DNA from 2 places in the Bradyrhizobium sp. WBOS08 genome. Region 2 is predicted to be linked to the other one. Evidence: riboswitches for the same ligand, from Rfam matches in the RefSeq annotation. Region 2 holds a riboswitch; the other holds the start of a gene.
What was found. A riboswitch is a leader RNA that binds a small molecule or an ion and turns the genes downstream of it on or off. The one in region 2 is predicted to bind S-adenosylmethionine.
Positions count from the first base shown of each region.

Region 1 (5,018 bases), 170 kb from region 2:
TTTCGGCCAACGGCCGGCTCGACGGCGAATTGCAGATGACGGTGACGGGTCTCGAACGCGTGATCCCCGCGCTCGGCATCGAGAAGATGCTGGAGGAGGGCGTGCCGCAGGCAACGCTCGACCGCGTCGCGCCCGGCGTGAAGTCGCAGGACCTCACCAATCTGTTCGGCGCGCTCGATCGCGCCGTTCCGGGCCTCGGCAAGGTCATCAAGCAGAACGCCAATGCCGGCGTCGCCGCCGGCATCAACTCGATCGGTACCGAGAGCACGCTCGAAGGCAAGAAGGCGCGCAGCTTCCCGCTGAAATTCGTCGACGGCGCCGTGCTGCTCGGCCCGGTCAAGGTCGGCCAGATCCCGCCGCTGTATTGATCATTTTCAGTCTCGTCATTCCGGGGTGATGCGCAGCATCGAACCCGGAATCCATTTCACCGCGTGCGCTGTAGCCCGATGGATTCCGGGCTCACCCTTCGGGCGCCCCGGAATGACGGAAGGCTACGGCTTCTTCAGCGCCGCAAGCGGCCGGCCGAAATCCGGCGCGGCCGAATCCTGGCCGATCTCGACGATGCCGCGGCGGATGGCGCGGGTGCGGGTGAAGTGGTCGAACAGCGCCTCGCCGTCGCCGCGACGGATCGCGCGCGTGAGCTTGGCGAGATCCTCGGTGAAGGTGCCGAGCATCTCCAGCACGGCCTCCTTGTTGGCGAGGAAGACGTCGCGCCACATCGTCGGATCGGAGGCCGCGATGCGGGTGAAATCGCGGAAGCCGCCGGCGGAGAACTTGATGACCTCCGACTCCGTCACCTGCGCCAGCTCGTCGGCGGTGCCGACGATGGTGTAGGCGATCAGATGCGGCAGATGGCTGGTGATGGCGAGCACGAGATCGTGATGATCCGGCGTCATCACCTCGACCTTGGCTCCCATCGCCGCCCAGAACGCGCGCAGGCGATCGGTCGCCGCGGCGTCGACGCCTTCGGGCGGGGTCAGGATGCACCACCGGTTGATGAAGAGCTCGGCGAAACCTGAATCCGGCCCCGAATGCTCGGTGCCCGCCACCGGGTGCGCCGGCACGAAATGAACGGTCTTCGGCAGATGTGGCGCCATGTCCCTGACGATCGCGCCCTTGACCGAGCCGACGTCGGAGACAACAGCACCGGGCTTCAAATGCGCGGCAATCTCCTGCGCCACCGGCCCGCAGGCGCCGACGGGAATGCAGAGGATGACGAGATCGGCATCCTTCACCGCTTCCGCATTGGTCGCCACCACCTTGTCGACGATACCAAGCTCCATCACCCGCGCGCGCGTCTTCTCCGAGCGCGCGGTGGTGACGATCTCGCCAGCCAGGCCCTGGAGCTTCGCAGCGCGCGCGATCGAGCCGCCGATCAGGCCGAAGCCGATCAGCGCGATGCGCTGGAAATGCGCCTGCTCGCTCATTTGCCGGCCAAGAAGTCGCGCAAGGCGTCGACCACGAGGCGGTTGGCCTCCTCGGTGCCGATGGTCATGCGCAGCGAATGCGGCAGGCCGTAGTTCTTCAGGCCGCGCAGCACGAGGCCGCGCCTGGTGAGGAAGGCGTCGGCGTCGTCGGCGGTCCTGCCCTTGTCGGTCGGAAAGTGGATCAGCACGAAATTGGCGACGCTCGGCGTCACCTTCAATCCGAGCTTGCCGATCTCCTCGGTCAGCCAGTTGCGCCAGGTCTCGGTGAATTGCTTCGACATCGCCTGATGCGCGGTGTCCTCGATCGCGGCGACCGCGGCATACATCGCCGGCGTCGACACGTTGAAGGGGCCGCGGATGCGGTTGACGGCGTCGATGATGTGCTCGGGGCCGAACATCCAGCCGATACGCAGCGCAGCGAGGCCGTGGATCTTGGAGAAGGTGTGGGTCACCACCGTGTTCTCGGTGGTGGCGACGAGCTCGATCCCCATCTCGTAGTCGTTGCGCGAGACGTAGTCGCAATAGGCGGCGTCCAGCACCAGCAGCACGTGCGAGGGCAGGCCGGCGCGCAGCCGCTTGACCTCGTCGAACGGGATGTAAGTGCCGGTCGGGTTGTTGGGGTTGGCGAGCCAGACCAGCTTGGTCTTCGGCGTCACCGCCTTGAGGATGGCATCGACGTCGCAGGTGAGATCCTTCTCCTGCGCGATGACGTTCTTGGCGCCGACCGCCATGGTCGCGATCGGGTAGACCAGGAAGCCGTGCGTCGTAGAGATCGCCTCGTCGCCGTGGCTGAGATAGGTGTGGGCGAGCAGATTGAGGATCTCGTCCGAGCCGGCGCCGCAGATGATGCGGTTGGGATCGAGCCCGAAGGAGCGGCCGATCGCCTCGCGCAGCACGCGCGAGGTGCCTTCCGGATAGTCTTCCAGGTGGTCCGCCACGCGCTTGAACGCCTCGATCGCCATGGGCGAGGGCCCGAACGGCGTCTCGTTGGCGGACAGCTTGAAGACCTTGCGGCCCGGTTCGGCGACCGGGCTCTTGCCGGGCGTATAGGGCGCAATATCGAGAATGCCGGGATTCGGCACGGGGCGGGACATCTTGAACTCCGAAAATGGCAGGGCGTGGTGCGCGGTTTACGATTTCGCCCCGGTCGGGGGCACCGTATAGCGCGTTGCGTGGCTGCCGACGAGGGCCACGGAGCGCACGGAGGCCCCCGCCTCGATCAGGGCAGCCCTGATCTTGTCGATACTGGTCGCGCTTGTGACCGAGACCAGCAGCGCTGCGCCGTCGAAGGCGGTATCGGGCACCGCCACGATCTCGGCGAGCGGCGACAGCGCGCGCGCGACCTCGGCGTTCCACCCGGAGACGCGCACGCTGAAGGTCTCGACCTCGGTCACCAAAGCGCTGTCGGCGACGCGCGAGATCGCGAAGACCGGCAATGCGGCGGGATGGTCGGCGCGTTCGATGAAAGGCATTCGCGCGATGATCTTCGGCGCGCCCTCCGCTTCCAGCTCCAGCCACCACGGCGTGCGGCTCGAGGTCGCCGAGACCAGTGCCAGGTCACCCCTGGATTTTGCCGCCGCTTCCACCGCGGCCTGCGCGCTGAAATGCGCGACGTAAGGCACGGTGAAGCCGAAATGGAAGCGCGCAGAATCGCGCATCGCCGGCTCGCTCACCGAGACGTCGGCATGCACGGAGAACGGCGCCTGCACATAGGTGAAGGTCGAGATGATGACGCGCCAGATGCTTTCGACCGTGTCGAGCGGCAGGATGCCGCGATGGCGCCGCACGAGGTCGCGCATCATCGCGGCCTCGCGCGCGGGCCGGAACGCCGAGCCGACCTCCTGGGTCTGCTTCACCTGGATCAGGCGGTCGATGATGTCGCCGCGCTGCATCAGCAGGCGATGCATGCCCTCGTCGATCGCGTCGATCTCCTTGCGCAGTTCCTGCAGCGATGGCGGCGCGGGCGGACGTTGGGACATGTCTGGCTGTCGATCGTTTCGAATGGGGAATGTCCTGATTAGGCAGTCGGGGCGGCGAAAGCAAAGAGAAATGACGTCCTTCTCCTTCGACGCGGCAGGGGCGAATTGAGCCGATCCGGGCCGCGACTTGACGAAAACCGCCCAAGACGGTAGCTTTTGCCCGTTCTGTGGTCATTTGAGCCGGCCGGCTTGCAGCCACGTTAAAAAACTCGCTAAACAGGCCGGGGACGCTTCCGATCCCGGCCGAACCTATCGTTCAGGCCGGGTTTTTCATGGCCTGATGCAAGTGGCGATCAAGCGTTTGATCGCAAACGAGGTCGATGGTCAGATGGGTGGCGTCAAGTCGATACCGAGTCCTGCGATCAGCGCCGACGAGCGGTCGCATGAGGTGGATCATCCGAGCTCGCAGGTTGCGCATTTCGGCGCCGACCAGCCGCTGCGGCTCGATTGCGGCGTCGATCTCTCACCGTTCCAGATCGCCTACCAGACCTATGGCGAGCTCAATGCCGATCGCTCCAACGCGGTCCTGATCTGCCATGCCCTGACCGGCGATCAGCATGTCGCCAATGTCCATCCCGTCACCGGCAAGCCGGGCTGGTGGGAGACGCTGGTCGGCCCCGGTCGGCCCATCGACCCCAAGCACTACTTCATCATCTGCTCCAACGTGATCGGCGGCTGCATGGGCTCGACCGGGCCGGCGTCGATCAATCCCGCCACCGGCAAGGTCTGGGGGCTCGATTTTCCCGTCATCACCATCCCCGACATGGTGCGCGCGCAGGCGATGCTGATCGACCGGCTCGGCATCGACACGCTGTTCGCGGTCGTCGGCGGCTCGATGGGCGGCATGCAGGTGCTGCAATGGACTGCGGCCTATCCTAGCCGCGTGTACTCCGCGCTGGCGATCGCCTGCGCAACGCGGCACTCGGCGCAGAACATCGCCTTCCACGAGCTCGGCCGCCAGGCCGTGATGGCCGATCCCGATTGGCACGGCGGCGGCTATGCCGATCACGGCATCCATCCGCATCGCGGGCTCGCGGTGGCGCGCATGGCGGCGCACATCACCTATCTCTCCGACGCGGCGCTGCATCGCAAGTTCGGCCGGCGCATGCAGGATCGCGAGCTGCCGACCTTTTCGTTCGACGCCGACTTCCAGGTCGAATCCTATCTGCGCTACCAGGGCTCCTCCTTCGTCGAGCGCTTCGATGCCAACTCCTATCTCTATCTGACGCGCGCGATGGACTATTTCGACATCGCGGCCGACCATGGCGGGGTGCTGGCGAAAGCGTTCGCCGACATCAAGACCCGCTTCTGCGTCGTCTCCTTCACCAGCGACTGGCTGTTTCCGACCTCGGAATCGCGCGCGCTGGTGCATGCGCTGAACGCCTCGAGCGCGCGCGTGTCGTTCGCGGAGATCGAGACCGATCGCGGACACGACGCCTTCCTGCTCGACGTGCCCGAATTCTTCGACATCTCCCGCGCCTTCCTGCAATCGGCCGGCAAGGCGCGCGGGCTCACCGGCAGGAAGGACGGCTAGCGATGTCTGTACAGGAAGTGCTGCCGCTCGGCGGCCTTGCGGCGGGGCAGCCCGGCCAGTTTCGCGCCGATCACCTGC
Region 1 covers NZ_CP028988.1:3,228,410-3,233,427, forward strand. The annotation lists gene DCM80_RS15410 (DUF2125 domain-containing protein) at 1-368, shown strand, start outside; gene DCM80_RS15415 (prephenate/arogenate dehydrogenase family protein) at 492-1,427, opposite strand; gene hisC (histidinol-phosphate transaminase) at 1,424-2,521, opposite strand; gene DCM80_RS15425 (chorismate mutase) at 2,558-3,406, opposite strand; SAM riboswitch at 3,564-3,643, shown strand; gene DCM80_RS15430 (homoserine O-acetyltransferase) at 3,735-4,940, shown strand; gene metW (methionine biosynthesis protein MetW) at 4,943-5,018, shown strand, end outside.
Region 1: it holds a riboswitch for S-adenosylmethionine, as region 2 does, so the genes downstream of both, DCM80_RS15430 (homoserine O-acetyltransferase) here and DCM80_RS14560 (O-succinylhomoserine sulfhydrylase) in region 2, are expected to answer to the same signal.

Region 2 (5,018 bases):
GCCGTCGACGCTCTGCTTGGTGCAGACGAAGCCGAGCCTGAGATCGCCGAGGGCTGCGCCATTGTTGGCGTGCCAGCCGCGCAGCATCGCGCGCGAGACCTCGCCCGGCACACCGCAGATCGCGGTGCCCTTCCAGATCCAGCGCGGCGGCGGATAGCGGATCCAGGCCTTGGCGTCGCTCTCGTACATGTACTCGACATGCACGCCGCCGATCCAGTTCGAGAGATAGTGATATTGCGCGGCCGCCACCGCCGGCGGCAGATGATCGATCCCGAGCTTCGCAAGCCCCGGCAGGAAGCGCTCCTGCTGCTGGCGGCGAAACACGCGGAAGACGAACTCGGCAGCGTCAGCGGTGCCACGCCGCGTCACGACGGTGAGGATGAGCCCGGTGAAATATGCGTGATAGAGGTCGGCGACCGCGCGCCAGCGCTTCCATTGGGCTTCCTGCGCAGCGTCTACAGCGGCGGCCATGTTCGCTCCCGATCGTTGTTTCGATCGAGTGTGTCACCGCACCCCGCGGCAGGCAACATCACGCCCGTGCAGAGCGCCCTGCGCGATTGCCCGTCAATTCCGCATCACGAAGTTTGCGGCGGCGCCTTGGCCGCGCGCTCACGCTCGACCCGCTCGGTGACATCGCGCGCCATCGCCACGGATCCGAGGACGTTGCCGGCGGAATCCCGCACCAGGGCGAACGTCATCTCGATGTAGAGCTTGCGTCCGCTCTTGTGCAGCGCGCGGGTCAGCGTCGGCTTGCCCGCAAGCTTCATGCTGCCGCTGGCGAGCGCGGCCTCGAAGCCCTTCCAGTGCGCGGCGCGCAAATGCTCGGGAATGATCAGGTCCAGATTCTGGCCGAGCGCTTCCGCAGCGGAGAAGCCGAACAGGGCCGCCGCGGCACCGTTCCAGCGCATGATCGTTCCCGAGCGATCCGAATAGATCAGCGCATCCGCAACGCCTTCGGCGATCCTTGCATCGAGTTCGGATGGATTGGTCATGTGGTCACCTCGTAGCCCGGATGAAGCGCAGCGTAGTCCGGGATCGTGCCACAAGTGCAACCGCCCCGGATTTCGCTTCCGCTCTATCCGGGCTACAGGATCGGGCTACACCCGAAAATGCTTCGATAGTTTGAGACCCTGGGCCTGGTAGTTGGAACCGATGCGCTGGCCGTACATTGCATCAGGGCGGGCCAGCATCTTCTCGTAGACGAGACGGCCGACGATCTGGCCGTGCTCGAGGATGAACGGCACTTCGCGCGAGCGCACCTCCAGCACGGCGCGCGATCCTAGTCCGCCGGCGCCGGCATAGCCGAAGCCGGGATCGAAGAATCCGGCGTAATGCACCCGGAACTCGCCGACCAGGGGATCGAACGGCACCATCTCCGCGGCGTAGTCGGGCGGCACCTGCACGGCTTCCTTCGAGGCGAGGATGTAGAACTCGCCGGGATCGAGGATCAGGCTGCCGTCGGGACGGGCCGACATCGGCTCCCAGAAGTCCTCCACCGCATAGCCGGAGCGGCGATCGACGTCGACGACGCCGGTGTGACGCTTGGCGCGATAACCGACGAAGCCGCCCGCTTTCTCGCCGGACAGGTCGACGGAGACGGCAACGCCACCCGACAGATCGGCGTCGTCGACATCGACCAGACGCTCGGCGGCGTGCAAGCCGTCGAGCTCGTCGGCGTTGAGAATGGCATCACCGGTGCGGAAGCGCACCTGGGACAGGCGCGAGCCCTCGCGCACCAGGACCGGGAACGTCTTCGGGCTGATCTCGGCATAGAGCGGGCCGTGATAGCCGGCGCCGATCATGTCGAAGCGGCGGGTGCCGTCGGCGATCACGCGGGTGAAGACATCGAGTCGGCCGGTGGAGCTCTTGGGGTTCGCGGCGGCGACGATCTCCGGCGGCAGCGCGAGGCTTTCCAGCAGCGGCACGATGTAGACGCAGTTGGTCTCCAGCACCGCGCCGTCGGCGAGGCTGAACTCGTGCAGCTTCAGCTCGTCGATGCGCTCGGCGACGGTGGCGCCGGGACCGGGCAGGAAGCTGGCGCGGACGCGATAGGCGATGTCGCCGAGACGCAGATCGAGGCTCGCCGGCTGGATCTGGCTCTCGACGAAGTCGTAGGCGGGCCGGATGAGCCCCGCCTCCGCCATCGCCGCGATCATGCGGTCGGGCAGGATACCATTGGCGTCGGGCGCGACCGTGAACGTCAACCGGGGGTCCTCATCAGGGGTCAGATGCATCCGGACAGGCCGGAAATACAGGTCTTTTACGGCTATCCGATGGACGCCTTGACGGAAAGGGCATTGCCGAATATGAGCATCACTTATCCCGTGGTGATTTGAGCCGGCCGGCTTGCAGCCACGTTAAATAAGTCGCTAAACAGGCCGGGGACCTCTGTGATCCCGGCCCGTGGAGATATCCAGGCCGGTTTTTTTGTGACCGCTTTCGACGAGGCGGTCATGTCGGAGGTACCCTATGTCGAAGTCGACCGCCAACTACCGCCCCGAAACCCGCCTGGTTCATTCCGGCACCCTGCGCTCGCAATATGGCGAGACCTCGGAGGCGCTGTTCCTGACCCAGGGCTATGTCTACGACACCGCCGAGCAATGCGAGGCGCGGTTCAAGGGCGAGGACCCCGGCTTCATCTATTCGCGCTATTCCAATCCCACCATCGCGATGTTCGAGCGCCGCATGATCGAGCTCGAAGGCGCCGAGGCCGCCCGCTCGGCGGCGACAGGCATGGCCGCGGTGACGACCGCGATCCTGGCACCGCTCAAGGCCGGCGATCACGTCGTGGCCTCCCGCGCGCTGTTCGGCTCGTGCCTCTACGTCGTGCAGGACCTGTTGCCGCGCTACGGCATCGAGACCACGCTGGTCGACGGGCTCGATCTCGACCAATGGCACCGCGCGCTCCGGCCCAACACCAAGACGTTCTTCCTGGAGAGCCCGACCAACCCGACGCTCGACGTGCTCGACATTCCCTCGATCGCCGAGATCGCGCACAAGGGCGGGGCGCGGCTCGTCGTCGACAACGTGTTCGCAACCCCAATCTGGCAAAGCCCGCTCGCGCTCGGGGCCGACGTCGTGGTCTATTCGGCGACCAAGCACATCGACGGCCAGGGCCGCTGCCTCGGCGGCATCATCCTGTCCTCGGAAGCCTTCATCGCCGAGCACATCCACAATTTCATGCGGCAGACCGGGCCGTCGATCTCGCCGTTCAACGCCTGGGTCCTGCTCAAGGGCCTGGAGACGCTGGGCGTGCGGGTGCGCGCGCAGACCGAGACCGCTTCGCGCATCGCCGAGGTGCTGGCGAGCCACCCGAAGATTTCGCGGCTGGTCTATCCCGGCCGCGCCGATCATCCCCAGGCCGCATTGGTGAAAAAGCAGATGCGCGGCGGCTCGACGCTGGTCGGCTTCGAGGTCAAGGGCGGCAAAGCGGCCGCGTTCCGCGTGCTCAACGCGCTGAAGCTTGCGAGGATCTCGAACAATCTCGGCGACGCCAAGAGCCTCGTCACGCATCCGGCGACCACGACGCATCAGCGCCTGAAGCCGGAAGACCGCGCAGCGCTCGGCATCGGCGAAGGCTTCATTCGCTTCTCGGCAGGGCTCGAGCATGCCGACGATCTGATCGAGGATCTCACCACGGCGCTGGAGCAGGCGTGAAGCGAGGCGAGGTCTCGTAGGGTGGATTAGCCGAAGGCGTAATCCACCTCTTCTGCATCCGCGGAGACAGACAGTGGTGGGTTACGGCTTCGCCTAACCCACCCTACGCACCCTCTTACATCGGCCGATACGTTCTCACGTCGGCCGGCACGTTCACGCCCAGCTTGATCTGGCCGACCGAGCGGATGATGTCGTCGCCGAGCAGCTGGGCGAAGCAGGCATAGCCCCAATCGTTCATGTGCAGGCCGTCGGCGATCACGAAGCCCTCGACCGGAATGGCCTGCTTCTCGTGCCAGTCACGCATCACCTCAAAGCGCGGGAAGATTCCGACGTGACGGAGCTCGGCGACCTTGCCGAGCAGCTTCACCATCTTGCCGGCGCTCTCGGCGCGCTGGTTGACGGCCGGCGAATATTGCGGATCGACCAGCACGATGTCGGCGCCGCCCGCGGCCTGGATGCGGCTGATGCCGTCCTCCACCATCTTGGCGGTTTCGCCGGGATCGAGATTGCGCAGCACGGCGTTGGTGCCGACCTGCCAGATCACGAGATCCGGATGCATGTCGATCACCTGCGTCTGAAGGCGCTTCATCATCTCGGGCGCGTCCTCGCCGCCGACACCGGCATTGATGACGCTGATGTCGGCGGTCGGATAGTGCCGGCGCAGCTGCGCGGCGAGACGATTGGGGTAATTGAACTCCGGCGAGCTCGCGCCGAATCCTTGAGTCGAGGACGAGCCGAACGCGACGATGACGACGGGCAGCCCGGCGACGAGCTTGCCCGCGACGTGCGGCAGCGAGCCCATCGCCTTCGAACCGCCCTTCGGCGGCTGGCAGGGCACGCGGTTGAAGATGTCGCTGGCGGACTTGGCGGCCTGCTTCACCTTGTCGATGGCACGCGCCGTGATGCCGCGCTGCTCGGGCGAGGTCGCGGCGACGGCGGTCTGGGAGGGCGTGGCGGGCGCGGGATCAGCCGACTGCGCGGGGGCGGGTGTCGCCTGGACGGCCGGCGTCTGGGCATGCGATGGCGCGGCCGGCAGCAGCGACAGCAGCACTGCGGCTGCAGGCGCGGCCAGCCACGCCGTCAGGCAAAAAGGGCGGAGAGAACTCATTAACGCTAGACCTCAATTTTGCTGCTGGGCCGGCTCCCCACGGGCTGCGTCGATCACGAACTGTGCCAACGCCCGGCCAAGGCAATCATGGACCTGTTTCGCCAGCTCGGGCCCGCGAGACGGGCTGAACAGGTCGAACTGGCCCTGGTCATTCCACTGCCGCATGATCGCGAAGCGATCGAACAGCGGAATGTCGTGCTCCTGTGCCACCACCCGCATGTTGTCGAGGTAAGGCGGCGCCGAGATCATGGTC
Region 2 covers NZ_CP028988.1:3,059,519-3,064,536, reverse strand. The annotation lists gene DCM80_RS14575 (hypothetical protein) at 1-471, opposite strand, end outside; gene DCM80_RS14570 (PAS domain S-box protein) at 576-992, opposite strand; gene DCM80_RS14565 (2'-deoxycytidine 5'-triphosphate deaminase) at 1,098-2,234, opposite strand; SAM riboswitch at 2,315-2,394, shown strand; gene DCM80_RS14560 (O-succinylhomoserine sulfhydrylase) at 2,470-3,657, shown strand; gene DCM80_RS14555 (SGNH/GDSL hydrolase family protein) at 3,773-4,765, opposite strand; gene DCM80_RS14550 (SGNH/GDSL hydrolase family protein) at 4,778-5,018, opposite strand, start outside.